Regions from separate parts of the Billgrantia sp. Q4P2 genome, predicted to be linked through region 1. Evidence: predicted binding sites of a transcription regulator. Region 1 holds the regulator's gene; each other region holds the start of a gene.
What was found. Region 1 encodes sigma-54, which starts transcription at its own class of promoters, with help from an activator protein. Its sites were predicted from a motif close to TGGCACNNNNNTTGCTNT; they were not measured.

Region 1 (10,325 bases):
CCCTTCGCCGCTGCGCCGCCTGCGGGTGGAAACCGCCTGTCTCGTTGGCCCGCACGATTGCCTGGGCGTCATGACCGCCGAGGCGCGCCCGCACGCCGGCGGCGGCTGGCGTGTCGGGCTGCAGGGTGGCCTGCTCGAAGGTTACCTCGATTATCGACCGTCCCTCTCCGACCCGCTGGACATCGCGCTCGAGCGCTTGACCCTCGATGGCCTGCTCCCGGCCCAGACGGAAGGCGCCGGCAACCTGCTCCAGGAACTCGACGTGCCACCCGATCCGACGCCGCTGCCCGACTGGCTCACCGAGCTACCCGACGGCCGCCTGCGCATCGCCGATATTCTCTACCAGGGGCGTGCGATCGGCCCGCTCACCGCCCACTGGGAGGGTGGGCCGCAGCGGCTCAGGGTGGCGCCGTTGGGGTTGACACTGGGGCAGATCACGGCGCGGGGAGAGATCGTATGGGAGTCTGCCGGGCCCGGCGACAGCCTGACCCGCTCGCGGCTCGATCTCGATGGGCGCGACCTGGGGACGGCGCTGGAAAGGCTTGGTCAGCCGGTCTCGATTCGCAGCAACGAGACCCATGTGCGCAGCCAACTGGCCTGGCCGGGGACGCCCTGGCAATTCGCCCTGGCGCGTTCGCGTGGCAGCATTGAAGTCGAATTGCGCAATGGCCGCTTCGTCAATCTCGAGTCGCCCACGGCGCGGCTGGTGGGCCTGCTCAACGTCGACAACCTGGTGCGCCGGCTACGCATGGACTTCTCCGACGTGACCGGCCAGGGCACGGCCTTCGATCATGTGAGCGGGGCTGCTACCCTGTATGGAGGAGTACTGGAGACCAACGGCCCGGTAACGATCGATGGCCCGGCAACCTCCTTTACGCTGGACGGCACCGTCAATCTTGCCCGACGGGAACTGGATCAGCGCCTGGGCGTCACCGTGCCCGTCAGCAGCAGCCTGCCGCTGGCGGCGGTGATCGCCGGTGCACCGGTGGTGGGTGGCGCGCTATTCCTCGCCGACCGTCTCTTCGGCAGCGCCATCGACCGGGTCACCCGAATTCACTATCGCGTGCGAGGCCCCTGGACCTCGCCCGACATCACACTGGAAACCGCCGAATGACGACATCTTCACCCGCCTTGCTCGATACTGCCGCCGAGATCCTGCTCCACCCCGGTGGGTTGGACATCGACGCTCTCGATGCCGGCCTCGGTCATGTGCTGACACCCGGTATCGACTATGCCGATCTCTATTTTCAGCGGAGCTGGCACGAGAGCTGGGTGCTGGAGGATGGCGAGGTCAAGGAGGCCGGCTACAACATCGATGGCGGCGTCGGCGTGCGTGCCATGGCGGGCGAGAAGACCGGCTTCGCCTATTCCAACCAGATCACTGTCGACGCTCTGGCGGAAACGGGGCGTACGGCCTCGGGCATCGTGCGTAGCGGCGCCAGCCTGCCGATCGGCTCGCGGGTCGTGAGTCAAAGCGTGCTGCGCTACGCATCGGTCGACCCGCTGTCGGGCCTCTCGGCCGAGGACAAGATCGCCATGCTCAAGCAGGCCGATCGCGTGGCGCGGGCCGCCGACCCGACCATCGCTCAAGTGAGCGCATCGCTCTCCGGGGTGCATGAGGTCGTCCTGGTGCGGGCCAGCGACGGTACGCTGGCGGCGGATATCCGGCCGCTGGTGCGTTTCAACGTCAGCGTCATTGCCGTGAAGAATGGCCGGCGTGAGCGTGGTAGCGCCGGTGGCGGTGGCCGCTATGCCATGTCGCGGTTGCGTGATGAGAACGTTGCCGAGCGTTTTGCCAAGGAAGCCGTGCGCCAAGCGCTGGTCAACCTGGAGGCGGTCGATGCTCCTGCCGGTCAGATGCCAGTGGTACTCGCTCCCGGCTGGCCCGGCATCCTGTTGCACGAGGCGGTGGGACATGGCCTCGAAGGCGACTTCAACCGCAAGGGCAGTTCGGCCTTCGCCGGACGCATGGGGCAACGTGTGGCCGCGCCCGGCGTCACGGTGGTGGACGATGCCACCCTGGCCGATCGGCGCGGCTCCATGAGCGTGGACGACGAAGGCACGCCGGGCCAGTACACCCCGCTGATCGAGGATGGCATCCTCACCGGCTACATGCAGGACAAGCTCAACGCCCGGCTGATGGGCATGCAGCCCACCGGCAACGCCCGGCGCGAGTCGTTTGCCCATATGCCGATGCCGCGCATGACCAACACCTACATGCTGGCTGGCCAGGACGATCCGGCCGACATCATCTCAAGCGTAAAGCGCGGCATCTACGCGGTCAGCTTCGGTGGCGGCCAGGTGGACATCACCTCGGGCAAGTTCGTGTTCTCGGCAAGCGAGGCCTATCTGATCGAGGACGGCAAGATCACCGTGCCGGTCAAGGGCGCGACGCTGATCGGCAACGGGCCGGAGGCGATGGGCCGGGTGTCGATGATCGGCCACGACCTGGAACTCGACACCGGCATTGGCGTATGCGGCAAGGAGGGGCAGGGCGTGCCGGTGGGCGTGGGCCAGCCGACGCTCAAGCTGGATGAGCTCACCGTCGGCGGCACCGCGTCATGAAGGAACGTGCCTGCGCTCGGCGACGTTCTGCGGGGAGGGGGGAAAGTTTTGGAGGAGCGATGGGGCAAGGGGCTCAGGGGGTAGGCTGGAGAGGAGGTCCTACGCCATGGATGGCGTAGGTAGCGCCCAGGGAAGGGTTTACAGCGCCTCCTCGGAAGCCTGCCGCCGCGGCCCCGTGAAGCCAGGCGGTCGGTCGCAGACTGTGTCCTGCTCCTGCGCTTTCACAAACCGGCCGTATCGCGGATCAGCCGGAACAGCTTGCGCGCATTGGCGGGGGGCTTGCCGCGTTCGCGCTCGCTCCTGGCGTTGCGGATCAGCTGACGCAGCGCCTGGCGATCGACGTCGGGATGCTCCTCGATAAAGGCCTCGACGGCGCCGTCGTCCTCTTCGATCAGGCGATCGCGCCACTTCTCGAGGCGATGAAAGGCGAGATCGCGGTGGCGATTCTCTTGCTCGATTTCGTCGAACACGGCCTGGATCGCTTCGAGGTCCTCGCGTCGCATCAGCTTGCCGACGTACTGCATGTGGCGCCGGCGCCCCTCGTGGGAGCGGATGCGAGAGGTTTCCTCGACGGCGGCAAGCATGTCTTCCGACAACGGGAAGCGTGCCCGCTCGGCGGGGCTCATGGCGATGATCTGCTCGCCCAGCGCCTGCAAGGCGTGCATTTCCCGCTTGAGCTGGGACTTGCTGGGTCTTTCGTCGGAGGGGGAGGGAATATCCTGGGTCATGCCGCATCCAAGTAGTGAGAGGGTCAGCGCTAGCCTGGCCATCGGGAGATGAATAGGTTCGATGACAGCAGTATATCAGTCCGTCGTGCCACGACGGGAACAGACACGTACGGAGACCGGCACGACCGGTGAACGAGGGAGAGACACATGAGCAAGGCTTTCGATGCCGCCGCCCAGCAGGCGCTGCTGGAGTCGCGTGCCGAGCAGGCACTGGCCCTGGCGAGACACCTGGGGGCCGATGCCTGCGAGGTAGGGGCCAGCGTCGATCAGGGGATCGGTATCAGCGTGCGCGAAGGCGAGGTGGAATCCGTCGAACTTTCCCGCGACCAGGGCATCGCCGTGACGGTCTACCTGCGTGGACACAAGGGCAGCGCTTCTTCCACCGATGCTGGTGAAGCCTCGATCCGCGAGGTCGTGGAGAAGGCCGTGGCCATCGCGCTCTACACCGGTGAAGACCCCGCCGCAGGGCTGGCCGATCCCGAGCTGATGGCCACGGATCTGCCGGATCTCGACGTGCACCACCCTTGGCCGCTCTCCACCGAGCAGGCCATCGAACTGGCACTGGCCTGCGAAGCGGCCGGCCGCGCCGAGAGCGGTATCCGCCAGTCGGAAGGAGCCTCGCTCTCCAGCGGTGAAGGGGTGCGGGTCTACGCCAACAGCCACGGCTTTGTCGGCAGTCAGCGCGGCAGCCGCCATTCGCTCTCCTGCATGTTGATTGCCGAGGACGAGAATGGCATGCAGCGCGACTACGACTACACCAGCGCGCGTGACCCACGGGATCTGCGTGATGCCGAGGAGGTGGGCAGGAAGGCGGCCGAGCGCACCCTCCAGCGCCTGGGAGCCCGGCGCCCGGCCACCGGTCGCCTGCCGGTGCTGTTCGATGCCACCGTCGCCAGCGGCCTCGTCGGTCATTTGATGAGTGCCATTGCCGGTGGTTCGCTCTATCGTCAGGCCTCGTTCCTGTGCGACCGCTTGGGAGAAGCGCTGTTTCCCGACTGGTTCACCCTCGGCGAGCGTCCCATGGAGCGCGGCGCCATGGCCAGTTCCCCCTTCGACAACGATGGCGTGCAGACCCGCGACAACGTCTTCATCGAGGATGGCCGCCTGGCCAGCTACATGCTGTCGGCCTACAGTGCCCGACGTCTCGGCATGCAGACCACGGGTAATGCTGGCGGCGCGCGCAACCTGCGCATCACGGCGCCGCTTGCCTCGCGCGAAGAGCTGCTGGCGCGTATGGGTCGCGGCGTGCTGGTCACCGAGCTGATGGGCCAGGGCGTCAACGGCGTAACCGGTGACTACTCGCGTGGTGCAGCGGGCTTCTGGGTGGAGGACGGGAAAATCCAGTATCCGGTGGAGGAGTTCACCATCGCCGGCAATCTCGAGGCGATGTTCAAGGGGCTGCAGGCCGTTGGCAGCGACATCGACACCCGCGGCAGCATTCACACCGGCAGTTGGTTGGTCGGCGAGATGACAGTGGCAGGTAGCTGAAACGGATATGGGCCTTACCGCAAGGTTCGCGGGAATGAGCGAGCGATGGTCAGGCCAGGCGAAGCCCGATGAGCAGGCGGAGTTTAGGGAACCTGAATGAGCACTGCGAGGAGGGCTTCAACGCCGCATGGCCGAGCGCAGCCATTCCCCTAATTATCCTCTTCGAAGCGGGCATCGAATAACGCCTCGATGGCTTCCAGCGCCGCTTCGGCATCATCTCCTTCGGCACGGACCTCGAGTTCGGTACCGCAGGGGGCGCCCAGCATCAACAGTGCCATGATGTTGCTGGCATCGGCCTGCTGCTGGCCACGGTTGACGAATACGCGGGCGCGAAAGGGCTGGCAGCACTGTACCAGCTTGGTGGCAGCTCGGGCGTGGAGGCCGCGTTTGTTGGTCAGGGTCAGCTTGCGGCAGGGCACGCTCAAGTTTCCTTGCGTTCAGACGTCTCTTCGGTCTCTTCCTGTACGGCGGTGACCGGAGTGTGGATACCGAGTTCGCGATGGCGCAGGCGCACGTCGGGCTGTTGCTGGGCCAGATGCTTGGCGAGGCGCTCGGCCAGGTAAACCGAGCGATGCTGGCCGCCGGTGCAGCCGATGGCGACAGTCAGATAGCTGCGGTGGGTATCGCGGTAGGCCGGTAGCCAGCGTTCGACCCAGGCGATGATGTCGTCGAGCATTTCCTGGACAATGGGATACTGCTCCAGGAACTCGACGATACTGGGCTCCCTGCCGGTGGCCGAGCGCAGGCGCGGGTCCCAGTAGGGGTTGGGCAGGCAGCGAGCGTCGAAGACGATGTCGGCGTCGAGAGGAACGCCGCCCTTGAAGCCGAACGACTCCACGGTCAGGGTCAACTGCTCGGCGCGATGGCTGGCCACCTGCTCGGTGATGCGCCCGCGCAGGTCATGAACCGACAACCGCGAAGTGTCGATGATCAGGTCCGCCAGGTTGCGAATGTCGCTCAGCGTCGCGTCTTCGGATTCGATGGCCTCGCCCAGGGTCATGTCCCGGCCACGGGTCAACGGATGGCGACGTCGGGTAGCGGAGTAGCGTTCGAGGAGAATGCGGGCATCGGTGGTCAGGTAGATGATCTGGCAGTCGACCTGCTTGGTGCGTAGCTCTTCCAGCAGCCGTGGGAAGCGCTCCAGGGCATGGGGCAGGTTGCGTGCGTCGATGCTGACGGCGATCGAGGTCTGGATCGTGGGGGAGTTGCGCAGTTCATCCACCAGAGATCCGAGTAGCATCGCCGGCAGGTTGTCGATGGAGTAGTAGCCGATGTCCTCGAGCGCTTGCAGTGCGATCGACTTGCCGGAGCCGGAACGGCCGCTGATGATCACAAGCTGCATGACGGTTCTCCTGATCAGGGGCCGGCCGAACGGCGAGTAGAAAAAGTCAGGCCGAGGACTGTCGTCGGATCGCTTCGATGAGGTGCTCGTGGAGTTCACGCTGGCTCGCGCACTTGCGCAGCCCCGCACGCGTATCGGCGTCGTTCATCACGCCCGCCACCTGGCTCAGCAACGACAGATGCGTGTCGTCGGCCTCCTCGGGCACCAGCAGCACGAAGACGAGATCGACTGGCTCGCCGTCGATGGCGTCGAAGTCGATGGGCTCGGCCAGTTTGAGAAAGGCGGCCACCGGGCTATGGCAGTGGGGGCTACGGGCATGGGGGATGGCCACGCCATTGCCGATCCCGGTACTGCCCAGTCTCTCACGACCGACCAGTCTGCCGAAGACCTCCTGACTGTCGAGGCTAGGAGTGTTCTGCGCTATGAAGGTGCTGAAGAACTCCAGCACCCTCTTCTTGCTGCCCCCGGGAACGTCGAACAGCGCGCGTTCCGGGGGCAGGATGGTTTCCAGTGTCATGGCAGCTCAGCGAATGCCGGCGCCCTGGGCGCGCGCTTGGGCCTTTTCCTTGTGTTTGACCAGTTGGCGGTCGAGCTTGTCTGTCAGCGCATCGATGGCGGCATACATGTCCGGATCGGAGGCTTCAGCATGAAGGTCGGCGCCGGCGGCATGCAGCGTGCAGGCGGCCTGCTGACGCTCCTTTTCGATCGAGAGCGTCACTTGCACGTTGGTGATGTTGTCGTAATGGCGCTGGACGCGGCTAAGCTTTTCGCTCACGTAGTCACGCAGTGGATCGGTCAGTTCAACATGATGGCCGGTGATGTTGACTTGCATGACAAGCTCCTTCGTCCTTCGGGTGGTGGCTCGATTGTAACCCTTTTTGCTGTCCTGCAAACCCCCTCGAAAGTGACGATTGCCCAGCGTCAGCGTTACGTCGAGGCATCAGCGAAAACGCTTGCGCTCGCTCGAGGAGGGAATTCCCAGAGCTTCACGATACTTGGCTACCGTGCGACGTGCCACCTCGATACCGCTCTCTGCCAGCAGATCCACCAGGCGACTGTCGGAAAGAGGCTTGCGCGGTGGCTCGTCGGCGATCAGTTTGCGGATACGGGCACGAATAGCCGTGCTGGAGTGGGCGTCCCCGTCGCCGTTGCCACCTACGTGGCTGGAAAAGAAATACTTCAGCTCGAACACGCCGCGTGGGGTGTGGATGAACTTCTGTGTCGTCACGCGCGATATGGTCGACTCGTGCATCTCGACGGCCTGGGCGATGTCGGCCAGCACCAGGGGCTTCATGGCTTCTTCGCCCTGCTCGAGAAACTCGATCTGGCGTGCCATGATCTCCCGCCCCACCCGCAGCAGGGTATCGTTGCGGCTGGCGAGGCTCTTCATCAGCCAGCGCGCTTCCTGCAGGTGATCCTTGAGGAACTGGTTGTCCTGGCTCTTGTCCGCGCGCCGCACCAGCGCGACATAATCGGGCTGTATGCGCAGCCGGGGCAGGGCCTCGGCGTTGAGTTCCACGCGCCAGCCTGATTCGTCGTGATAGGCAACCAGGTCCGGGGTGACGTAGCTGCTGCCCACTTCGGCATAGGCGCTACCGGGGCGTGGGTCCAGCGAGCGAACCAGGGCAATGACCTCATTCAGGGCATCGTCGTCCAGCCCCAGGCGGCGCTTGAGCAGGCGACGGTCGTCGGCAGCCAGCGCCTCGAGGAACTGGCGCACCAGGCGACGGGTCTGTGGCAGCAGCGGCGTATCGTCGGGCAGGGCGGCCAGCTGCAGCATCAGGCACTCGCGCAGATCGCGGGCGAACACGCCGGTGGGCTCGAACTGCTGCAGGCGCAACAGAACCTGTTCGACCTCCCGGGTGGGTAGGCCTTCGAGCCCCTGCTGGCGCAGGCCGTCGCGGATATCTTCCAGCGCCTGCGACAGGTAGCCGGCGCCATCGACGGCATCGATCAGGCTCTCGGCGATAATGCGCTGGCGGTCGCTCAGATCGGTCATCGCCAATTGCCAGATCAGGTGGCCGGCCAGCGTCTGCTCCGAGGCCTGGCGCTCGAAATCCGGTCCTTCGCCGGTAGCGCCGCCGGAACTCGAACCATGATCGGGGTAGGTATCCGTCCAGTCACTGTCGGTGGAGAGTTCGCTGGGTATTTCGCTGGCCCAGTCATCGCTCTGGGCTTCGCCGACGGCCTGTTCGCCGAAGCCGTCGTCGAGTTCCAGCATGGGGTTGGATTCCAGGGCTTGCTGGATTTCCTGGCGTAGATCGAGAGTCGAGAGCTGCAGCAGGGCAATGGCCTGCTGCAGCTGGGGGGTCATGGTCAGCTGGGTGCCGACACGCAGTTGCAAGGATGCTTTCATGGCCATGAGAATAACGGGCTCATCTGCCGGAAAACTCTACCCTAGACCGGTCGGCAGCGACTTGCAAGAGAATTGACTGCAATATGCATGCCATCGGCAATATTTATGCCTGATTAGAATATTTTAAATAAAGATCAAATGCTTGCATAATGCACTGGATTGCGCTACAGGCGAAAATCCTCGCCCAGATAAACTTCCCGTACCCGCCTGTTGGCAAGGATGGCCTCGGCGTCACCTTCGGCAATGATCTGGCCGTCACCGACGATGTAGGCCGAATCGCAGATGTCGAGGGTTTCGCGAACGTTGTGGTCGGTGATCAGTACGCCGATGTTGCGCGCCTTCAGCTGGCGAATGATCCCCTTGATCTCGCCCACCGAAATTGGGTCGACCCCGGCGAAGGGTTCGTCGAGCAGGATGAAGGCCGGCTCGGTGGCCAGCGCCCGGGCGATCTCGACCCGCCGCCGCTCGCCGCCGGACAGGCTCATGCCCAGGTTGTCGCGAATATGGGTGACATGGAAGTCTTCCAGCAGCTGCTCGAGCCTTGCTTGTCGCCCATGGCGGTCGAGATCCTTGCGCGTCTCGAGAATGGCCATGATGTTGTCGGCCACCGACAGCTTGCGAAAGATCGACGCCTCCTGGGGCAGGTAGCCGATTCCGGCTTGGGCTCGCTCGTGCATGGCGCTGTGCGAGAGATCCAGATCGTCGATATGAACTTCGCCGGCATCCGCCTTGACCAGACCGACGATCATGTAGAACGAAGTGGTCTTGCCTGCCCCGTTGGGCCCAAGCAGCCCGACCACGCAGCCCTGTTCGATGGCGAGGCTGATGTCGTGTACCACGCGGCGGCGCTTGTAACTCTTGGCCAGATTTCGGGCTTGCAGGGTCTTCTTCGCCATTTCAGCGCTCCGGCTGCAGGGTCATGCGGATACGCTGGCGCCCCTCGACGCCTTCCCCCTCGGCACGGGCCTGAACGACGCGGCGGTCGAGAAAGTACTCCAGGTAGCCACCGTCGAAGGTGTCGCCCCCTTGGTGCAGCTCGGCGCGGTCGATCAGCTCCACGCGCCGCTCGGCCACGTGATAGACGATCGTGCGGCCCCAGCCGCGGACCACGGGTTGGTCGGGGTCGGGCTGCTGCTCGATGTAGGCGCGTTCGCCGCGGGCCGTGGCGCGGGAGAGTTCGCCGGCCGCATTGCGCTGAAACTCGACTCGGTCGCCGGTCAGCCGCATGGTGCCCTGGCGGATGTCGACATCGCCGGTATAGACCGCGGTGCCGGCGCGGTCGTCGAGGTCGAGTCGATCGGCCTCGACCTCGACGGGTTGGTCGGCGTCACGCTGCTGCGCCATGGCCGAACCGCTACCTGCAAGACCGATCAACGCCATGCCAACCAGCGCCAGGGTGAGTGGCATTCGGACGGTCGGGAGCTTGCATCGCTTCATGGCGTGAAATCCTCTAGGTTGGCGGCTTCGGCCTGCCCCGGCTGTGCGCCTTCCGGGGGGTGATGGCCGCGCACATTGTCGGTCAAACGTGCCCGATTGTCATGGATCCAGGCGTCGAAGCGCTCGCCACGCATGTGCTGTGGCGGCTGCTGCAGCAGGGCGGGCGTGTCGCTCCAGGCATGCCCCACGTTGGCGTCGAAGTGCAAGGTTTCGGTGTCGAGCTGCCAGCGCTCCTCGGGCGCGAAGAGCCGGGCGTCACCCGAGAGCGTCAGCGGGTTGCCGCCCGGGCCGAGGCGGCCTTCCGTGCTGCTTGCCACCCATAGTCGGCCCTCGCGGTCGATCAGATGGGCCTGCGGGGTGACGGCGCGGGTGACGTCGTCGTGGGGCGTATGCACCAGGCGCGGGCTCT
Region 2 (10,325 bases), on a different contig from region 1:
GGGTGTTGCCGATGATGTAGAGCAGGAAGGCCACCACCGCAGCGATCAGCAGGGCCTGGAAGATCAACGCCCGCTTGGCGCGATCGCGCCAGAAAGGCGGTTTGGGGCCTATGGATTGGGCCTTGGGTCGAACGGACATGAAGGAACTCTCCGCCTGGATCCGTCAAGCAGGTATCAGCCAACCGGCCCGGGGTGTATCCGGGCCGGGGCCAGTACGAGGATCGGGGCACCTCGCGATGCCCCGGGCGGTACGATCAGCGAACCGGCGGAGCGTACTGGATGCCGCCCTCGGTCCACAGCGCGTTGATGCCGCGCTCGATCTGCAGCGGTGAACCCATGCCAACGTTACGCTCGTAGCTTTCGCCGTAGTTGCCTACCTGGCTGATGATGTTGTAGGCCCAGTTGGCGTCGAGGCCCATGCCCTCACCGTAGTTGCCGTCCTGACCCAGCAGGCGGGCGATGTCCGGGTCTTCGGAGTTGCGCATCTCATCGACGTTCTCGCTGGTGATGCCCATCTCCTCGGCGTTGAGCATGGCGAACAGCGACCATTTGACGATGTTGAACCACTGGTCGTCGCCCTGACGCACCACCGGCCCCAGCGGCTCCTTGGAGATGACTTCCGGCAGGATCACGGATTGATCCGGGTTGGAGAGCTGGATGCGCAGCGCGGCCAGCTGGGAGGTGTCGGAGGTCAGCACGTCGCAGCGTCCGGCCTCGTAGCCGCCCACGGTCTGCTCGGAGGTGTCGAAGACGATCGGGTCGAACTGCATGCCGTTGGCACGGAAGTAGTCGGCCACGTTCAGCTCGGTGGTGGTGCCGGACTGGACACAGATCGCTGCACCGTCGAGATCCTTGGCACTGGAAACACCCAGGTCCTTGTTGATCATGAAGCCGATGCCGTCGTAGAAGTTCACGCCGGCGAAGTTCAAGCCCAGGGTAGTATCGCGGGTGGTGGTCCAGGTGGTGTTGCGCGAGAGCAGATCGACCTCACCGGACTGCAGCGCAGTGAAGCGCTCCACGGCGTTCAGCGAGATGTAGCGTACCGCCTCGGCATCGCCGAAGACCGCGGCGGCCACGGCGCGGCAGACATCGACATCAAGCCCCTGCCATTCGCCCTGATCGTCCGGTGCGGAGAAACCCGGCAGACCGTCGCTCACGCCACACTGCACGGCACCACGCTCGATGGTGTTCTGCAGGGTGTCTGCCGAAGCCAGGGAGGCGGTACCCAGAGCCAGTGCCGCTGCGGAAGTGAGCAACACCCACTTGTTCTTGTTGTCGCGCATGAAAGATCCCTCGTAAATGGTTTGGAGTTCTTGAACGCAGCATGCCGGAGCATGTGCCTGCACCTTAGCAAGGTTTGTTCCAAGGCAGCGATAGTGCAGGCAAAACTCTTATTCAACGCTCAAGCCGGAGGCGATCCGGCCTGAACCGCTGCCCCGTCTTGGTGCAACCAGGCTTGTCAGCGCACCGGTGGCGCATAGTGCAGCCCACCCTCGGTCCATAGGGCGTTCTGGCCACGGGCAATATTGAAGTCGGAGCCGGCCCCCACGTTGCGCTCGAACATCTCGCCATAGTTGCCCACCTGCTTGACGATCCGGTAAGCCCAGTCGGCGGAGAGTCCCATGCCCTCGCCGTAGTTGCCATCGCGGCCCAGCAGACGCGCGATGTCCGGGTCCTCGGAGCCGAGCATCTCATCGACGTTGGCCTGGGTGATACCCAACTCCTCGGCATTGAGCATGGCGAACAGCGTCCACTTGACGATGTTGAACCACTGGTCGTCGCCTTGGAGTACGGCAGGCCCCAGCGGCTCCTTGGAGATGACTTCGGGCAGCACCACTGCGCTGTCGGGGTCGGCCAGCTGCATACGCTGGGCGTAGAGCTGGGAAGCATCGGAGCTGAGCACGTCGCAGCGCCCGGTCTCGAAGCCCGCTATCGACTGCTCCGGCGAATCGAACACCACCGGCTCATACTCCATGCCGTTGGTGCGGAAGTAGTCGGCCAGGTTGAGTTCGCTGGTGGTGCCCGACTGGGTACACACCGCGGCACCATCGAGCTCCGTGGCGCTTTCTACACCCAGTTCGCTGGCCACCATGAAGGCCTGACCGTCGTAGTAGCTGACGCCGGTGAAGTTGATGCCAAGCGTCGTATCCCGACTCGAGGTCCAGGTCGTGGTGCGCGAAAGCACGTCCACTTCGCTCGACTGCAGGGCCGTGAACCGTTCCACCGAGTTCAGCGGCACGAATTGCACCTTTCCGGCATCACCCAGCACCGCCGCGGCGACGGCCCGGCAGACATCGGTATCCAGGCCCCGATAATTGTCCTCGTCGTCCAGCGCCGAGAAGCCCGGCTGCGCAGCATTGACGCCGCAGCGCACTTGGTCCCGCTCGCGAACGTCATCGAGCGTGGCCGCTTGGGCCAAGCCGACGCCACCAAGTATCAGCGCCGACGAGGCCAACCAAGCCAGCCTGTCGTAATGGGTCATGTCGTTCCCTCGTTGTCATTGGATGAAAGCCCTGGCAGGGCCTCGCTTATGCTTAGCGCATCCTCACGCTACCTGCACGGCGTCTCGCCGCCTGCGCGCGCCTTGCCTTCAACGAAGAATATTTAGCCCACTAAGAAAATGCCCCGCAGGCCAGGCCTGCGGGGCATTCGGATAGCGCATGAGGAGGAAAAGTGGACGACCGGGGTCGACACGCCTGCCGGGGCGGTCGACGTCAGTGCCGGATGAGATAGTCGAAGGCGCCCAGGGCGGCCTTCGAGCCCTCGCCCATGGCGATCACGATCTGCTTGTAGGGCACCGTGGTCACGTCTCCGGCAGCGAAGATACCCGGCACCGAGGTCATGCCGCGCTCGTCGATCACGATCTCGCCGCGCGGCGACAGCTCTATAGAAGAGTCGGTGAGCCACTCGGTGTTGGGTACCAGGCCGATCTGCACGAAAATGCCTTCCAGCTCGAGCGTCTTGATGGCGCCGCTGGCGCGCTCTTCAAAGGTCAGGCCGGTGACCCGGGTGCCGTCGCCGTTCACTTCGGTGGTGCGGGCGCCAAGCACGATCTCGACGTTGGGCAGGCTGCGCAGCTTCTTCTGCAGCACCGCGTCGGCACGCATCTCGTCCATGAACTCGATCAGTGTCACGTGGCCGACGATGCCGGCCAGGTCGATGGCCGCCTCGACGCCGGAGTTGCCGCCGCCGATCACCGCTACGCGCTTGCCCTTGAACAGCGGGCCGTCGCAGTGGGGGCAGTAGGCCACGCCCTTGTTGCGGTACTCGGCCTCGCCGGGCACGTTCATCTCACGCCAGCGGGCGCCGGTGGAGAGAATCAGCGTCTTGCTCTTGAGGCTGGCGCCGGACTCGAACACCACCTCGTGCTCGCCGCCCTGGTCGGCTGCCGGAATCAGCTTCACGGCACGCTGCAGGTTCATGATGTCGGCTTCATACTCCTTGACGTGCTGTTCCAGCGCCGCGGCCAGCTTGGGGCCTTCGGTATAGGGCACGGAGATGAAGTTCTCGATGGCCATGGTGTCGAGCACCTGGCCACCGAAGCGTTCGGCCGCCACCCCGGTGCGGATGCCCTTGCGTGCGGCATAGATGGCTGCCGCGGCACCGGCCGGGCCACCGCCCACCACCAGCACGTCGAACGGATCCTTCTCGTTGAGCTTGGCCGCCTCGCGCTGGGCCGCGCCGGTGTCGACCTTGGCCAGGATCTGCTCGAGGCTCATGCGGCCCTGGTCGAAGGGCTCGCCGTTGAGGTAGATGCTCGGCACCGACATCACCTGGCGCTCTTCGACCTCGTCCTGGAACAGCGCACCGTCGATGGCGACGTGGCGCACGCCCGGGTTGAGGATCGCCATCAAGTTCAGCGCCTGCACCACGTCGGGGCAGTTCTGGCACGACAGCGAATAGTAGGTCTCGAAGTGCAGCTCACCCTCGAGCGCCTTGATCTGCTCGAGGGTATCGTCGCTGACCTTGGGCGGGTGGCCACCGACCTGCAGCAGCGCCAGCACCAGCGAGGTGAACTCGTGGCCCATGGGAATGCCGGCGAACACCAGGCCGGTATCCTCGCCGGGACGGTTCAGTGCAAAGGAGGGCTTGCGCGCGTCTTCACCGTCCAGGCGCAGACTGATCTTGTCGCAGAGGCTCTCGATGTCCTTGAGCAGCCCGTGAAGCTCCTTGGACTTGGCGCCGTCATCGAGGGACGCGACGATCTCGAACGGCCGAGTGACCTTCTGCAGGTAGGCTTTTAGCTGACTTTTCAGATTGTCGTCCAACATGACCGCGGTTTCCTTCATGTCTGGCTCAAGAACGACGGCAAGAGGTATCCCGACCGCGGACCGAAATCAGCGCGGCAGAAGCTTGCACGTCTTGGAAAGAGCGCCCGGGCAGTAAAATGCCCGGGCGTGGTACACACGAGGTCAGAGGGTAGCCTCGCGGGCCGCAGGATCGGTTAGATCTTGCCGACCAGGTCCAGGGACGGAGCGAGGGTCTCTTCGCCTTCCTTCCACTTGGCCGGGCAGACCTCGTTCGGGTTGGCGGCGACGTACTGGGCAGCCTTCAGCTTGCGCAGGGTCTCAGAGACATCGCGGGCGATCGCGTTGTCGTGGATCTCCAGGGTCTTGATCACGCCTTCCGGGTTGATCACGAAGGTGCCGCGCAGGGCCAGACCGGCTTCCTCGATGTGCACACCGAAGGCACGGGTCAGCTGGTGAGTCGGGTCACCGACCAGCGGGAACTTGGCCTTGCCCACCGCCGGTGAAGTCTCGTGCCACACCTTGTGCGAGAAGTGGGTGTCGGTGGTGACGATATAGACTTCGGCACCGGCCTTCTTGAACTCCTCGTAGTGCTCGGCGGCGTCCTCGACCTCGGTCGGGCAGTTGAAGGTGAACGCGGCCGGCATGAAGATCACCACGGACCACTGGCCTTTCAGGCTCTCGTTGGAAACTTCGACGAACTCGCCGTTGTGGAAAGCGGTAGCCTTGAACGGCTGGACTTCGGTGTTGATCAGGGACATTCAGTAACGCTCCAAGTCATTGATGGGTGATCCGAATACGGGGCCTATCATATCCATCGCAACCGATAGGCGAAAATTGATTGCCGCCATGGTTCCGATAAGGCTTGTCTATGGTGGCACCTGCGACTCATTGCAAGGCCACTGCCTCACCCTGACGGTTCAGCGCCAGAAAAGCCTGGGTATTGCCCATTTGCAGCGATTCGACCATGCGCTGCAGCTGACGTTCGACGGCTTCATCGGGCACAGCCTCGCCGCCGCTGCCTGACAGGGCTCCAACGAAGACGATGTTCCACTCGAGCCCGGTCTTCTGCGATTCGGCCGTCAGCGCCGCCATGTCGCTGAGCTCATCGGGGGTCTTGTCGACGCACAGCACCGGGGTCAACACGCCGCCCTCCCCTTGCTCGAAGCGCTGGCGCTGCTCCGCAGTGGGGTTGTCCGGCAGCTCGGCGCGGGTGAAGACGAACAGCAGCCGCTGTGGCTCGGGTTGGCGCCGTGCTTCATCCAGCAGGTCGGCGAAACGGGAAATGGCCAAGACGATTCTCCAGGAATGACCGCCCACCAACGCGGGCACATGAACGTTCGCCGGGCGATCCCGGCACGGTTCCGACACGATAGCGCATCCGACACCGCGACGTGCAAGGGGTTAGGGCGACCAAACGACGCGCAGGGTCGCCTCATCAAGTAGCCAGGTGCCGGCATCCAGGCACGCGTCGGGCAAATAAGGTATCGATTGGCCGAGCCCTGACGCTCAAGCCAGGCGGTCAGCACGAGTTCTTACGTGAAACTACACCTTGAGAAGTTTGACTCCATAATCCCCTGGGTTCACGATGCCTTCGAGCTTTCCGACCTGAGAGAAATCCTTGGCCGTCAAGCAACTATTTATATTGGTATCTTTGAATGCCAAGTTCTTGATAACGTTGACCTTTATGGGCATACCCTTCGCATCGATATCAATAATCCAGGCTAGAAAGCCTCCGGAGAATTTGGCCAAACTGCCGATTGGGTAGAGCCCGTAATGCTGGATATATTCAACGAGCACAGTCTTGTCGAAAGACTCGGAAGCATCATTGACCCAGCGATAGGCGTCAAGGGGCGACCGTGGCGGGATGCCATTGCGTTCATTGGTCAGCTTATTGATCATTTTAAGTACCGAAACTAGCCTGACAACCTCGGAAAGTTGACCGCCCCGCTTTCCAACAGGGTAACCGGACCCGTCAAGGCGCTCATTGGCGTTTTCCAGCACATCGAGGCAGGCTGGGCTAGGCGTCCAACCCAACGCTTGAAGCTTGTCCCTCAGTGCTTCGACATGGCCTTTAAGAATTTCCTTCTGGTAGGGCTTCATATGCGCTTTGAGCGATGGCAGCTTTTCGCTGACCAGTAGCGGCTTGCCCATGGTATGCAGCAGAGCACCCAATACGGCTTCGCGTACCTGCGGGGAGTGTGGATCTCGTAACAGCATCATATCCGCCAGCATGCCGCCAACCTGGACCGCATGGCGCACCCAGTCCGGTTCGTCACGCAGGAAGGCCAGAGCATAGAGCAGGGACTTGCGATCCTGCGTTACCAGATACAGTAGGGTATCGGCACAGTCATAGAGGACCTCTTCCGGGAAGAGGCTACGGGTTTTCATGTACATCAACCCGACCTGAAGCTGGTGGGCGACTTCCAGCACACCACGCTGCATGGGGGATTGCCGAATTTGCTTCTGGCGCTCTTGCTCTTCACGCTGCAGAATCTTTTTCTCCTTGGCTCCAGGAATAAACAGAGGAGAATGGCTAGACAGCTTGTCGTTGGTGCCCGTCCGATAGGCAGCCTCTCGTTCCGCTTCCGCCACATAATGAAACAACGCTTCTGACTGCGCCGCGGTCAAGTTGGTGAACTGAAGACCCACGGCCGCATAGCCATGGTTGCCGAACGGACGCATGTGGCGGATACGCCCCTCCGCGAAGAAACTCTCCCCATTGGGAAATTCAAGAGTGATGCCAGGCACGACCTGATCCACGGTGATTGCGATACTGTCGGCGATATCGATATCCACCATGCAGCCACCGACAGATAGATTTCGCAATCGCCCAGGGATGCTGAGCTCATGGAGGTACACTTCGACACTGACTCGAGCCTGCATTCCCAAGATGAAAGGGATGCGAATCTCTCCGCGGCTTTCTTGCACGAAGACCGATCTTGGTAGCTGGCATTCCAGGCGATAGGTCGTGCTGTCTGTCTTGAGAACCCTGGCCGCTACGTTGCTGATACTGTAAACCTCTCGCTCTCTTGGCTCCGGAGTCTTCAGTGCCTCGATATCGAAGCTCAAGTAGCCATCACTAATATAGCTTTCTATGTCGGATCCGCTGTATTCCGCCTCCAGCACAAGGTAACCCGCTTCAATATCCAATTCCGTCACTTCCGCCGGAAGAGCATAGGGCGCATATTTCGAGTACACCGACAGCTCGTGCTTGTGCTGAAGCAGTGAGCGAATCACTTGAGCTGAGGGATTTCCGGAGTGAGTGGCTGTATTCATGTCTTTCCTGCGGCTGAGGCCAAGAGCTAGGTTCTTGAAATATCAACCAATTAGAGGTGTATAAGATGCATCTTAAGGGTTGTCGAGAAAACCTTCGGCCAGACTCCATGGGGTGGTATGAAGTAAGCCTGCGAGTTTCGTGAAAAGGAGAACCTTATCCTCGACCGGTCATCGCGATACAGAGCGACGCCCTGAGCCGGTATGCGCAAGGCTCTGGCCGTGCGCTGCTGCTAGCCATCCCTGTAAAGGAGGTGTTGTGATAGTCTTCTGCGCACCTTCAAGAAAGCATGATAGTACAGCCAGCCATCTCCGGTGCTGATCCCACGGCCCAAGCGACGAAGTTGTCAGTATCGGGAGGTTTTTTGTCGTCAACAGTGCACCTCGTTCGCTTTGGAGCAGACGAGCGGAGCATGGGCACGCCCATTCTATGGAAAGCCAGCCGCGAGTGGAACCACCACCCTCGCCAGCGGCATGACGCCGCCTACGCAATGCTGTCACACACTCCGTTAGGCAACTGGACGGGCAGCATCAGAAGCTCCTGCAAAGGCATAGGCCTGGCGAAAAGATAGCCCTGGAGCAGGTCGCAATCGCGCAGGATCAGATCTTCCTGCTGTGCCCGCTCTTCGACGCCCTCGGCCACCACTGCCAAGCCCATATGGTGCGCCATGGTGATGATGCCCTCAACAATGGCTGCGTTGCTGCAGTTGTCGAGGATATCGTGAATGAAAGCTCGGTCCAGCTTGATTTTTTGGATGGGTAGGTCACGCAGGTAACTGAGACTGGAGAAGCCGGTACCGAAGTCATCGAGTGCAACGGAGACGCTCATTCCTCGCAGCTTGCTGATTATCTCAATCGCCTGCTCTGCCCCTCCCAGCAGGACACTCTCGGTGATCTCCAGCTCGATGAGTTCAGGTGGAAGACCTGTTTCATCCAGGATGCCTTGCACCTCGCCGAGAAAGCCATCGCGGTTGAACTGCAGGGAGGAAATGTTGACCGCCACCGGGTAGACTCGCTCTCCTTTGGCCCTCAGGTCAGCCAAGGTCTGGCAGGCTTGTTCTAGTACCCAGCGGCCGAGAGGGATGATCTGGCCGGTTTTCTCGGCAATGGGGATGAACACTCCGGGAGGTACCATCCCATGTCTTGGGTGATCCCATCTCAGCAGGGCTTCGACGCTGCGAATCTTACCCGTGGCAGCCTCAACAATAGGCTGGTAGTAGAGTTCGAACTGGTTCTCCTGCAGCGCTTCGTGAAGGTCATGACGTAGCAACACGTGCTTGCTCGTGTCTCGTTTGTCTTCCCCGCGATACCACTGCCAGGTGTTGCGACCCTGCTGTTTCGCCGCTTCCACGGCCAGATCGGCATGTTGCATCAATTCGTGAGCATCCTGAATCCTCTCATCGCTACAGGCGATTCCAATGCTGGTACTGATGTGCAAGGCACGACCTTCGATCACGAACGGCTGTTCCAGCGTCTTGAGGATGCGCTCGGCGGCCTTTATCACCTCTTCACGCGTCGTAAACCCCGGCAACAAAAAGACAAATTCGTCTCCGGTGTGGCGGGCCAATGTGTCGTCAGGGCCCAGCAGCTGGCGTAGGCGGTCAGCTACAGCCACTAGTAGCTGATTTCCCACCCGGTGCCCTAGACCATCGTTGATCGCTTTGAACCCGTCCAGGTCGAGATACATCACCACCAACAGCTTCTGGTTTTTTCTGCTGAGCGGAAACTCTCGCTCAAGTCGGTCATCCAGAATCGACCGATTGGGCAGGTCAGTCAGCAGATCATGAGTCGCCTGATAGGCTATCCGGGCCTCCTGGCTCCGTTGCTGTGTGATGTCTTCCTGAATGCCGATGAAGTGGGTACAGCGGCCACTTTCGTTTAAGACTGGGCTGATAGATAACCGATTCCAGAATGGCGTGCCGTCCTTACGGTAATTAAGCAGCGTAACTTGAACATCGGTACGCTCCATCAAGGCTTGTCGGATAGCTCGAATGGACTCGGGGTCGGTCTCATCGCCTTGCAGGAATCGGCAGTTTTTACCCAGTACCTCCTCAGGCTCATACCCGGTGATGCGGCAGAAGGCCCCACTAGCATAGACGAGCGGCATGTCCTGGGTTGACTCGGTCATGAGGACCCCATTGGGGCTGGCCTCGATCCCGCGTTGCAGTAGCCGGAATATGGCCTCCTGACGCTTGCGCTGCGTGATGTCACGACAGATCCCGTAAACACCCACGATCTTGCCGTCCACGGTTACAGGAAAAATGGTAACTTCCAGATGATAGGCGTAACCCTTGGCATGGACGCCCAAGGTTTCGTAGTGGCGAGCTGCTCCAGCCCTGGCCGCATTGAATGCTTCTTGAGTCAACTCGCGATAGTCAGGGTCTACGAATTCATTGAAATGGCGTCCAAGAAGCTCCTTCTCCGCATAACCGGTGATGTGCTCCAGGGCGCTATTGCCACGCTGGAACCGGCCCTGGAGATCGAATTCATAAACCCCGTCGGGATGATTCACGAATAGGGAGCGATGCCACTCGGCTAGTGTCCGGTGGCGGTGACTGTCATGATCTCTGACGATTGCCAGGGCGACGAGAGCCGCAGCTTGGCGAAGACGCCCCTTACTCAACTCGCTGGGAGCGCTCGGCTTCCGGAAATATGCACCGAGCGTCCCCAACAGCTCATCCTGTGCGGTCAACACCGGGCTCGACCAGCAAGCACGGAGATCCTCGGCAAGGGCAGCGTTACGGAAGGGCTCCCAGCGCGGATCCACGCTGATATCTTCCGTAACGACCAGGCGACGAAGGT
Region 3 (10,325 bases), on a different contig from region 1:
AGCACCTGATCCTGCCGGCCACCACGCTGGCGCTCTTCTTCATGGCCATCTACACCCGCATGACCCGCGCCTCGATGCTCGAGGCGAGCCAGCAGGACTACGTCAAGACCGCCCGCGCCAAGGGGCTCGGTCCGCGTGTGATCCAGCGCCGACACATCCTCAGGAATGCCCTGCTGCCGATCATCACCCTGGCCGGCCTACAGGCGGGCCAGATGGTCGGTGGCGCCATCCTGACCGAGACGGTATTCGCCTGGCCCGGCATCGGCCGGCTGATGTTCGAGGCACTCCAACAACGCGACTACAACCTACTGCTCGGCATCTTCTTCTTCTCCGCCGCCCTGGTCATCGTCTTCAACATCATCACCGACCTCGTCTACCGCCTGGCGGATCCGCGCATCAAGGAGGCCTCATGAGCTTCTTCGCCCGCTTTGCCCAGAACCGTGGTGCCCTGATCGGCCTGCTCATCCTCCTGGTCATCATAGCGATGGCGATTCTTGCCCCGGTGCTCTATCCCGAATCGCCCTGGCGCATGGTGCAGCGCCCGTTTCTTTCCCCCATGGAAGTGGAAGGATTCTGGCTGGGCACCGATACCATGGGTCGTAATGTGGCCGCCGGCCTCATGCACGGCGCCTGGGTCTCACTGCTGATCGGCCTGGTCTCGACCACGGTGGCACTCCTCATCGGCGTACCGCTGGGCGCCATCGCCGGCTACTACGGTGGCCTGATCGACGATGCGCTTATGCGCTTCACCGAGTTCTTCCAGACCATTCCCAACTTCGCCCTGGCCATCGTGCTGGTGGCGATCATGCAACCCAGCGTGACCTCCATCGTGCTGGCCATCGCCATCGTCAGCTGGCCGCCGGTGGCCCGCCTGGTACGCGCCGAGTTCATGTCGCTGCGTCACCGCGAGTATGTCGAGGCGGCGCGGCTCGTCGGCCAGACCAACCGCACCATCATTCTCAAGCAGATCCTGCCCAACACCCTGTCGCCCATCATCGTGCTGGCCTCGCTGATGGTGGCCACCGCTATCCTGCTCGAGTCGGCCCTCTCCTTCCTCGGCCTGGGCGACCCCAACGTGATGTCCTGGGGGTACATGATCGGTGCCGCGCGCACGGTCATCCGCCAGGCCTGGTGGCTGAGCTTCTTCCCCGGCGTGGCGATCCTGCTCACGGTGCTGGCGCTGAACCTGGTCGGTGAAGGCCTCGACGATGCCCTCAATCCCAAGCTCGCCCGCGAACGCTCCTAGGAGAGGAACCATGAACGACGAGACTCCGGTACTGAGCATCCGCGGCCTTACCCTGGCCCTGCCCAAGGGCGCCGATCGCGACTACGCGGTCGAGGACGTCAGCTATGACGTCTCACGCGGCGAGATCATGTGTGTGGTGGGTGAGTCCGGCTCCGGCAAGTCGATGGCAGCCAATGCCGTGATGGGCCTGCTGCCCAAGGGCGTGCACGCCACCGCCGGCGAGGTACTGTTCGACGGCCAGGACCTGCTCCGGCTCAGCGAGAAGCAGCATCGCCAGCTGCGCGGCCTGCGTATCGGCATGATCTTCCAGGAACCGATGACGGCACTGAACCCGCTGATGCGCGTCGGCGCCCAGATCGCCGAGGTCTTCGAGGCCCACGGCAAGTACAGCGGTCGCGAGCGGCAGGCCAAGGCCCTGGCATTGCTCGATGAGGTAGGTATTCCCGAGCCCGACAAGGCGATCCGCGCCTACCCCTTCCAGCTCTCGGGCGGCCAGCGCCAGCGAGTGATGATTGCCATGGCACTGGCCTTGGAGCCGGAGCTGCTGATCGCCGACGAGCCCACCACAGCGCTCGACGTGACCACCCAGGCACAGATCCTCGAGTTGATACGCGACTTGCAGAAGCGGCGTGGCATGGCGGTGATGTTCATTACCCATGACTTCGGCGTCGTGGCCGAAGTCGCCAGTCGCGTGTGTGTCATGCGCTATGGTCAGGTCGTCGAGCTGGGCACTGCGACAGAGGTGCTCGACAACCCCCGGCACGAGTACACGCGTGCATTGCTGGACGCGATCCCGAGCAACGTCATCCCCGAGGCCCGGGATGGCGAAAGGCCGCAGCCGCTGCTGGAGGTACGCAACCTCCACAAGATATTCCGTTCACGCGGCGGTCTGTTCAAGCCCGCCCGCGAGGTACGCGCACTGGACGACGTCTCCTTCACCCTCGCTCCGGGCGAAACCGTAGGCATCGTCGGCGAATCGGGTTCGGGCAAGTCGACCTTGGGGCGCTGCGTAGTGCGCCTGGAGCGCCCGGACAGCGGCTCACTAAGCCTGGGCGGGACGGACTTCTCCGCTCTCAGGGGAGACGAGTTGCGCCGCGAACGACATCGCGTGCAGATGATCTTCCAGGACCCCTACGCCTCGCTCAACCCGCGCCACCGGGTGGGTTACGCCATCGCCCAGGGTCCCATGGCCAACGGCACTCCTCGCAAGAAAGCCATGCAGCAAGCCGAAGAGTTGCTGGAACTGGTCGGGCTAGGCGCCGTGGCAGTCGATCGCTTTCCCCACGAATTCTCCGGTGGCCAGCGTCAGCGCATCGGCATCGCCCGCGCCCTGGCGCTGAATCCCGAGCTCATCGTGGCTGACGAAGCGGTATCGGCGCTCGACGTCTCGATCCAGGCCCAGGTGCTCGAGCTGCTCGAGGAGTTGAAGCAGAAGCTGTCCTTGTCGTTGCTTTTCATTACCCACGACCTCAGGGTCGCGGCGCAGATATGCGATTACATCATCGTCATGCAGTACGGCCGCATCGTCGAGCAGGGCACGGCCCAGGAAGTCTTCCTCAGCCCGAAGGAGCCGTATACTCGCCAACTGCTCAATGCCATTCCCGGACGCGAACACGAAGCGGCCATGGCCTGAAGCGCGACACGAGGACACTCCATGCAAGTACGACTCGAGGACCTGGCCGCCATCGTCGGGGCCAGCAACGTGATGACCGGTGACGACGTCGCCCAGCGCCGGGTGGACTGGATGACCGGCGCGCCCTGCCGCGCTGGCGCCATCGTGCGGCCCGCCGATACGGCCGAACTGGCGGATGTGATGAAGCTATGTCATGCCGCCGGCCAACCGGTGGTGACCCACGGCGGGCTCACCGGGCTGGTCCATGGCGGTGAAGCAGGCCCCGACGAGCTCGCCATCTCGCTCGAGCGAATGAGCGCCATCGAATCGATCGACCCCATCGGCGGCACCATGACCGTCCAGGCCGGCACGCCACTGCAAAGGGTCCAGGAAGCCGCCGAGGAGCACGGGCTGGTGTTTCCGCTCGACCTCGGTGCACGCGGCTCCTGTACCATTGGCGGCAATATCTCCACCAATGCCGGCGGCGTGCGAGTGATCCGCTACGGCATGATGCGCCAGCAAGTGCTGGGCCTGGAAGCGGTGCTGGCCGACGGCACCGTGGTCAGCTCGATGAATCGCATGCTCAAGAACAATGCCGGCTACGATCTCAAGCAGTTGTTCATCGGCAGTGAAGGCACGCTCGGCATCGTCGCTCGGGCCGTGCTCCGGCTGCAGCCCCGGATGGTCAGCGAACGCACCGCGCTGGTAGCGTGCCCCGACTTCGATGGCGTTACCGGCCTGCTCCGGTACATGGGCCGGGAACTGGGCGGAAGCCTGGGCACCTTCGAAGTGATGTGGCGCAATCATTACGCCCTGCTCACCGAGGAGAGTGGCCGCAATACGGCGCCGCTGCCGACGCACTGGCCGTATTACGCAATCATCGAGTCGCTGGGGGCCAATGACGATGAGAATGCCGCACGCTTCGGCGCCGCCCTCGAAGCGGCCCTCGAGGCCGGTCTGATCGAGGATGCAGTGCTGGCACAATCCGATACCCAACGCCAGGGCATCTGGGCCATCCGTGAAGACATCGAGGGGTTGATCGAGAACCTGGCTCCACTCTTTACCTTCGACGTCAGCCTGCCCATTCCCGATATGCCGGTCTACGCCGAGCAGCTCGAGCAAGCCATCGTTGAGCGCTGGCCCCAGGGGCGCATCGTGGTCTTCGGCCACCTCGGCGATGGCAACCTGCACGTCTCGGTCAGCGTCGGCAGCAACGAGCCGAAGACCCGTCATGCGGTGGAGCAGCTCGTCTACGGCCCCCTGGCCGAACTCGGCGGTTCGATTTCCGCCGAACATGGCATCGGCCTCGAGAAGCGCGACTACCTGGCGATCTCGCGCACACCGGAGGAGATCGCCCTGATGCGAACGCTCAAGCAGGCACTGGATCCGCTGAGCCTGCTCAACCGGCACAAGATCCTGGCATTCGAAAAGTGAACTGCGCATGACGTTCCGTAGACTCCACGGCCACGACACCAGGCGCTGGCTTGAGTCTGCGGAGCGCTTCTGCAACGATCTTCACACCCTGTCCCTGGAGTGCAGCATGCCGCGTTTTCCCGACCACCTGACCGGCCCCGGCCCCAGCAATCCCTTTCCCGGCATCAAGGTGCTGGAACGACGCATAGGCCGCGAAATTCCCCATCGCCTGGGCTCCAACGAAGGCCTCGACATGCCCCACCGGGCACTGCGTGAACGTTTCGGCGATGCCATGGTGGAGCACGTCTACTGCTATGGCGACTCGGAGGCGCTGGGGGTACGTCGACGCCTCGCGTCGCTCTACGGCCTGCCGCTGGAAAACACCCTGGTCGATGCCGGGGCCGACAGCCTCATTGCCCTGTCGCTGCGCAGCGTGGCCACGCCCGGCTGCACGGTGGTGAGCGCCAGCGGTACCTACCCCACCTTCGGCTACTTCGCCCGAGGCCAGGGCTGCCACCTCGTCGAACGTCCCTACCGTGAGGCCCCGGGGCTGCTCTCGCCAGACCTGAATGCCCTGCTGGCCAGTGCCCATGAGCATGGGGCCCGGCTCGTCTACATCGCCAACCCCGACAATCCCAGCGGTCATTTGCACAGCGACGAGGAGATCCGCCAACTGCGCGCCGAACTTCCCGAAGAGTGCTGGTTGCTGGTCGACGAGGCCTACCACGACTTCCGCGATGATGCCGATTCGACCTTCAGCCGCGAGGTACTGCCCGGCGTGATCCGCTTGCGCACGCTCTCCAAGGCGCACGGCCTGGCGGGGCTGCGTATCGGTTACGCTATCGCCGAGCCAGAGACCCTCGCCATGATGATGAAGGTACGCATCCACTATGCGGTATCGACCCTGACCCAGGCCGCCGCCGAGACCGTGCTCGACCACCACAGCGAGGTGGAAGCTCACGTACGCGAGGTGAAGCAGCGCCGCGAGCGACTGGCCGCGCATTTCCGCGACCTGGGCGCCGAGGTGCTGCCCAGCGCGACCAACTTCATCGCCCTGCGCCTGCCCAGCGCGGAGCTGGCAGGGCGGCTGAATCAGGAGCTGCTGGAAGCCGGCCGGCTCATTGCCCGCCCCGCTCATCCCGACCTGGGCCACGTGCTGCGCATCACCGCGGTGGAGGATGCCCTGGCGCCCGGCCGTTTCGAGATCCTCGAACGGGCCATCATGGAGAACTCGGCTCAGCGCTGAATCTTTAGCCCGTGCCTCTTCAGCTTGCGCACGACGCTTGGCTGGCTGATGCCCAGCCGCTTAGCGATGGCGTAGGTGCTGGGGAGCGTCCGGCACAGCACCTGAAGCACCGCGTACTCGGCCCGGGCCAGGTAGTCGCTCAGCCCCTCATGCTCGGCCAGTGCGGTCAGCGCCGGGTCCCCGTCCGGGGGCGACATGTTCGGTGACGCCGTGGCGTTACCCAGCGTCGGCGATTGGATCACGTCCCCGGGGCTCGACAGCCAGGCGCGTTCCAGCCAGTTCTCCAGTTCACGCACATTGCCCGGCCAGTCGCCACCCATCAGCTCCGACCATACGCTGCCATGCAGCAGCTTGCGTTCGCCGTAGCGCTGGTTGAGACGCTCGAGACACGCCTCGGCCAGCGCCGGAATGTCCTCCCGACGCTCACGCAGCGGCGGCAGCGTGAGCGGGATCACATTGAGCCGGTAGTAGAGGTCGAGGCGGAACGCCCCCGTCTCCACGCGCTTGGCCAGATCCTGATTGGTGGCAACCACCAGGCGAAAGTCGACCCGACGCGGCCGGGTATCGCCGAGGCGCGTGACGCTGCCGTCCTGGATCACCTTGAGCAGCTTGGTCTGCATCGGCAGCGGCAGCTCACCGATCTCGTCGAGGAACAGGGTTCCCCCTTCCGCCTGCTCCAGCAGCCCCGCCTTGCCCTGGCGCGCCGCGCCGCTGAAGGCGCCTGGCTGGTAGCCGAACATTTCCGACTCGAACAGGTTCTCCGGGATGGCAGCGCAGTTCACGTCGACGAACGGCCCCTGGCTACGCCGGCTCCAACGGTGCAACTGCCTGGCAAAGGCGGTCTTGCCGACGCCTGACTCGCCCAGCATCAGCACCGTGGCATCCGAGGGCGCCACGCGCTTGAGCAGCAGGGCCAGCTCGCGCATCAGCTCGCTGCGCACCTCCAGGCTGTCGAGCATATCGTCGAGCAGACCTTCCTCAGCGCTCGACCCGCCCTGGCTGCGCTTGAGGTGTTCGCTGAAGCGTTTTTGCAGCAGCGCGTACTCATCCTGCAGCAGCTGCAGGTCGGTGAGGTCGCGGGAGCGGCTGACGATACGCTCGAGCCGACCGTTGACATAGACGGGATGCGCCTCTGCGATCACCCGCCGGCCCGTGCCGGTGACCTGCATCAGCTGTGCCGGCTTGCCGGTACGGATCACCTCGAGGCTGATGGAAGGCTTGAGTACCCCCTCTGCCTCGAGCTGCTGCACCGTGCTACCGATCAGGCGCTCCCGCGCCATGCCATAGACCGCCGCGGCGCCCGGGCTGACGTCGAGCACCCGTCCCGAGCCGCAGACGATGAAGAAATGATCGTTAGCCGTCTCGACGATGGTCTTGATCACCTCTCGGTCGATTTCATTCATATGGTCGCCCAGCGATTCAAGAGTGAATTGCAATTCGATATTGAATCAATTAACGCGCCGTATTGATGCAATCATGCATCACTTGACCTGACAAGCCCCTGGTGACGGGGCGCTGCAGTTGGCATGAAAGCTGCTACATGTTGGTAGACATGCAGACACAGCTTCCAGGAGCCCATCATGCCCGACTTCAACCAGCCGCTCGGCGGCAACGAGATGCCTCGCTTCGGTGGCCCCGCCACCATGATGCGCCTACCCACCCAGCCCACCGCCGAAGGGCTGGACGTCGCCTTCATCGGCGTGCCCTTGGATATCGCCACCTCAAACCGTCCCGGCACGCGCCTGGGGCCGCGCCAGATACGCGACGAGTCGCGCATGCTGCGGCCCTACAACATGGCCACCCGCGCCGCGCCCTTCGACAGCCTGCAGGTGGCCGACATTGGCGACGTGCCGATCAACACCTTCCATCTGCCCAAGACGGTGGACATCATCAGCGCCTTTTACGACGAGGTGCTCGGCCATGGCTGCATCCCGCTGACGCTTGGCGGCGATCATGTGATCACCCTGCCGATCCTGCGCGCCATCGCCCGCAAGCACGGCCCGGTGGGGCTGATCCATATCGACGCCCACGCTGACGTCAACGAGCACATGTTCGGCGAACCCCTCGCCCACGGCACACCGTTCCGCCGCGCCCAGGAGGAAGGGCTGCTGGCCAAGGGCAAGGTGGTGCAGATCGGCCTGCGCGGTACCGGCTACGCCGCCGAGGACTTCGACTGGTGCCGCCAGCAGGGTTTCCGCGTCGTCACCGCCGAGGAGTGCTGGTACCGCTCACTCGAGCCGCTGATGGCGGAAGTTCGCGAGCAGATGGGCGATACCCCGGTCTACGTCACCTTCGACATCGACGGTCTCGACCCCTCGGTGGCACCAGGTACCGGCACCGTCGAGATGGGCGGGCTGACCTCGACCCAGGGGCTCGAGATCGTGCGTGGCGCCGCCGGTCTCAACATCGTCGGCGGTGACCTGGTCGAGGTCTCGCCGCCGTACGACACCAGCGGCAATACGGCGCTGATGGGCGCCACCCTGCTCTATGAAATGCTGTGCGCCCTGCCGGGCGTAATGCGCCGCGACTGACATGACATTGCATGACACTACAACGACAACCCAAGGGAAATCCCATGTCCACCACTGACACCACCCGCCGAAGCGCCGCCGTCCCAGCGCCTTTCGAACGCGGCAACCTGCTGAAATTCATTATTCCCTCAGCCATCGGCGTCAGCCTGTTCCTGGTGCCGTTCAAGGTAGGCGACACCATCAATATCGGCATGGGGCTGATGGCCGATGGCCTCAAGGCGCTGCTAGAGGGTGCCTTGCCGGCCATTGCCGTGATCGTGCTGGTACTCTCGGTGCTGGCGACCTCTTGGGTCAAGCTGACCCGGCCTCGCTGGGCCGAGAAGGGCGTGCTGCGCGACATGTTCCACGTCGGGCCAGTGTGGTTCGGCATGCGCCTCCTGGGCGCGGCCTTCGCCCTGATGACCTTCTTCCAGTTCGGGCCCGAGTTCGTCACCGCCTCCTTCACCGGTGGGGTGATGCTCAACGACCTGGCCCCGGTGTTGCTGACCTTCTTCTTCTTCGCCGCCCTGCTGCTGCCGTTCCTGGTCGAGTTCGGCTTCATGGAGTTCATCGGCAGCCTGGTGCGCAAGCCGTTCCGGGTGATCTTCAACCTGCCCGGCCGCAGCGCGATCGATGCCACCGCCTCGTGGATGGGCTCGGGCACCGTGGGCGTACTGATCACGACCCAGCAATACGAACAAGGCTACTACAGCCGCCGCGAAGCCTCGGTCATCGCCACCAATTTCTCCATCGTGTCGATCGCCTTCAGCCTGCTGATCACCAGCTTCGTCGACCTCAACCACATGTTCGTGCAGTTCTACTTCACCGTGGTGGTGGCCGGACTGATCGCCGCGGTCATCGTGCCGCGCCTGCCGCCGCTGTCGCGCAAGCCCGACACCTACTACGAGCCAGTCGGCTGTCAACTGGCCGAGAAGCGCACCGAGGAGATGGGCCTGCTGCGCTACAGCCTGACCCAGGCGGTACGCCGCGCCGAGCACGCCCCGGGCCCCAGGGAGCTCGCCCGCAACGCGCTGTTCAACGTGGCCGACATCTTCCTCGGCCTGCTGCCACTGGTCTTCGCCATCGGTACCGTGGCGCTGATACTCGCCGAGTTCACGCCGCTGTTCACCTGGCTCTCCTACCCCATGGTGCCGGTGCTCGAACTGCTGCGCATTCCCGAGGCCGAGGCGGCTGCCCCTGCTACCCTGGTGGGCTTTGCCGACATGTTCCTGCCGGCGGTACTGGCCACCAACATCGAGAGCGAGCTGACCCGCTTCGTCATCGCCTGCCTGTCGCTGACCCAGTTGATCTACATGTCGGAGATCGGTGCGCTGCTGCTCAAGTCGAAGATCCCCCTCAAGCTGTGGGAGCTGGTAGCCATCTTCCTGCTACGCACGGCCATCACGCTGCCGATCATCGCCTTCATGGCCCATGCGTTCTTCTTTTAACCAGCCACGCGCAACGGGCTTCGAGTCGAGAGCAACCCACAGCGTCGCCCGTCGCCCGTCGCCCGTAGCCCGTAGCCCGTAGCCCAGAGAGGTTCACCATGACCTGCGCCCAGTTGCTTTTGACGCTCTTGAGCAAGCGCTATGGGGTCGACACCGTGTTCGGCATCCCCGGGGTGCATACCGTCGCGCTCTATCGCGGCCTCACCGACGGCGCGCTCCGCCACGTCACGCCGCGCCACGAACAGGGCGCCGGCTTCATGGCCGACGGCTACGCCCGCGCCACCGGCAAGCCCGGCGTCTGCCTGATCATCACCGGGCCAGGCATGACCAACATTGCCACCGCCATGGGCCAGGCGCTGGCCGACTCGATCCCCATGCTGGTGATCTCCAGCGTCAATCGTCGCGACACCCTGGGCCGCGGCCAGGGCCGATTGCACGAGCTTGCGAACCAGCAGCAGCTGATGGCGGGTGTCTCCCGCTTCAGCCACACCCTGCTCGACCCCACCGCCCTGCCCGAAGTGCTGGCCCGTGCCTTTGCCGTGTTCCAGGGCCAACGCCCCGGCCCGGTGCACATCGAGATCCCCATCGATCTGTTCGACTCGCCAGTGGAGATGACAGACCTGCCGCTGCCGGCGCGGCTCTACAGCCCGGCGCCCGACCCCGAGGGGCTGGCACTGGCCGCCGAATGGCTGCGTGAAGCAAAGCGCCCACTGGTGCTGCTGGGCGGTGGTTGCGTGGATGCACCCGAAGCGGCCAGGGCGTTGGTCGAGAGGCTCGATGCACCCACCGTGACCACCATCAATGCCAAGGGCCTGCTGGGTCGCGATCATCCTCTCGATCTGGGCGCCAA

Region 2: a site for sigma-54 is predicted at 1,348-1,365, ahead of ACUY1T_RS08320 (amino acid ABC transporter substrate-binding protein). Genes of this name have one in related genera too.
Region 3: a site for sigma-54 is predicted at 7,040-7,057, ahead of speB (agmatinase). Genes of this name have one in related genera too.

What each region holds. Positions count from the first base shown of each region.
Region 1 is NZ_JBRBAI010000002.1:335,696-346,020, reverse strand. It holds gene ACUY1T_RS04480 (YhdP family phospholipid transporter) at 1-1,114, shown strand, start outside; gene tldD (metalloprotease TldD) at 1,111-2,565, shown strand; gene yjgA (ribosome biogenesis factor YjgA) at 2,787-3,293, opposite strand; gene pmbA (metalloprotease PmbA) at 3,441-4,781, shown strand; gene ACUY1T_RS04460 (HPr family phosphocarrier protein) at 4,931-5,200, opposite strand; gene rapZ (RNase adapter RapZ) at 5,203-6,123, opposite strand; gene ptsN (PTS IIA-like nitrogen regulatory protein PtsN) at 6,170-6,640, opposite strand; gene hpf (ribosome hibernation-promoting factor, HPF/YfiA family) at 6,647-6,955, opposite strand; gene ACUY1T_RS04440 (RNA polymerase factor sigma-54) at 7,064-8,485, opposite strand; gene lptB (LPS export ABC transporter ATP-binding protein) at 8,644-9,375, opposite strand; gene lptA (lipopolysaccharide transport periplasmic protein LptA) at 9,377-9,886, opposite strand; gene lptC (LPS export ABC transporter periplasmic protein LptC) at 9,913-10,325, opposite strand, start outside.
Region 2 is NZ_JBRBAI010000004.1:84,882-95,206, forward strand. It holds gene ACUY1T_RS08315 (amino acid ABC transporter permease) at 1-139, opposite strand, end outside; gene ACUY1T_RS08320 (amino acid ABC transporter substrate-binding protein) at 255-1,283, opposite strand; gene ACUY1T_RS08325 (amino acid ABC transporter substrate-binding protein) at 1,460-2,482, opposite strand; gene ahpF (alkyl hydroperoxide reductase subunit F) at 2,715-4,271, opposite strand; gene ahpC (alkyl hydroperoxide reductase subunit C) at 4,445-5,008, opposite strand; gene ACUY1T_RS08340 (ribonucleotide reductase subunit alpha) at 5,136-5,540, opposite strand; gene ACUY1T_RS08345 (PilZ domain-containing protein) at 5,793-7,526, opposite strand; gene ACUY1T_RS08350 (EAL domain-containing protein) at 8,008-10,325, opposite strand, start outside.
Region 3 is NZ_JBRBAI010000001.1:327,891-338,215, forward strand. It holds gene ACUY1T_RS01565 (ABC transporter permease) at 1-413, shown strand, start outside; gene ACUY1T_RS01570 (ABC transporter permease) at 410-1,246, shown strand; gene ACUY1T_RS01575 (ABC transporter ATP-binding protein) at 1,257-2,879, shown strand; gene ACUY1T_RS01580 (FAD-binding oxidoreductase) at 2,901-4,292, shown strand; gene ACUY1T_RS01585 (pyridoxal phosphate-dependent aminotransferase) at 4,399-5,517, shown strand; gene ACUY1T_RS01590 (sigma-54 interaction domain-containing protein) at 5,508-6,920, opposite strand; gene speB (agmatinase) at 7,098-8,048, shown strand; gene ACUY1T_RS01600 (YjiH family protein) at 8,093-9,475, shown strand; gene ACUY1T_RS01605 (5-guanidino-2-oxopentanoate decarboxylase) at 9,574-10,325, shown strand, end outside.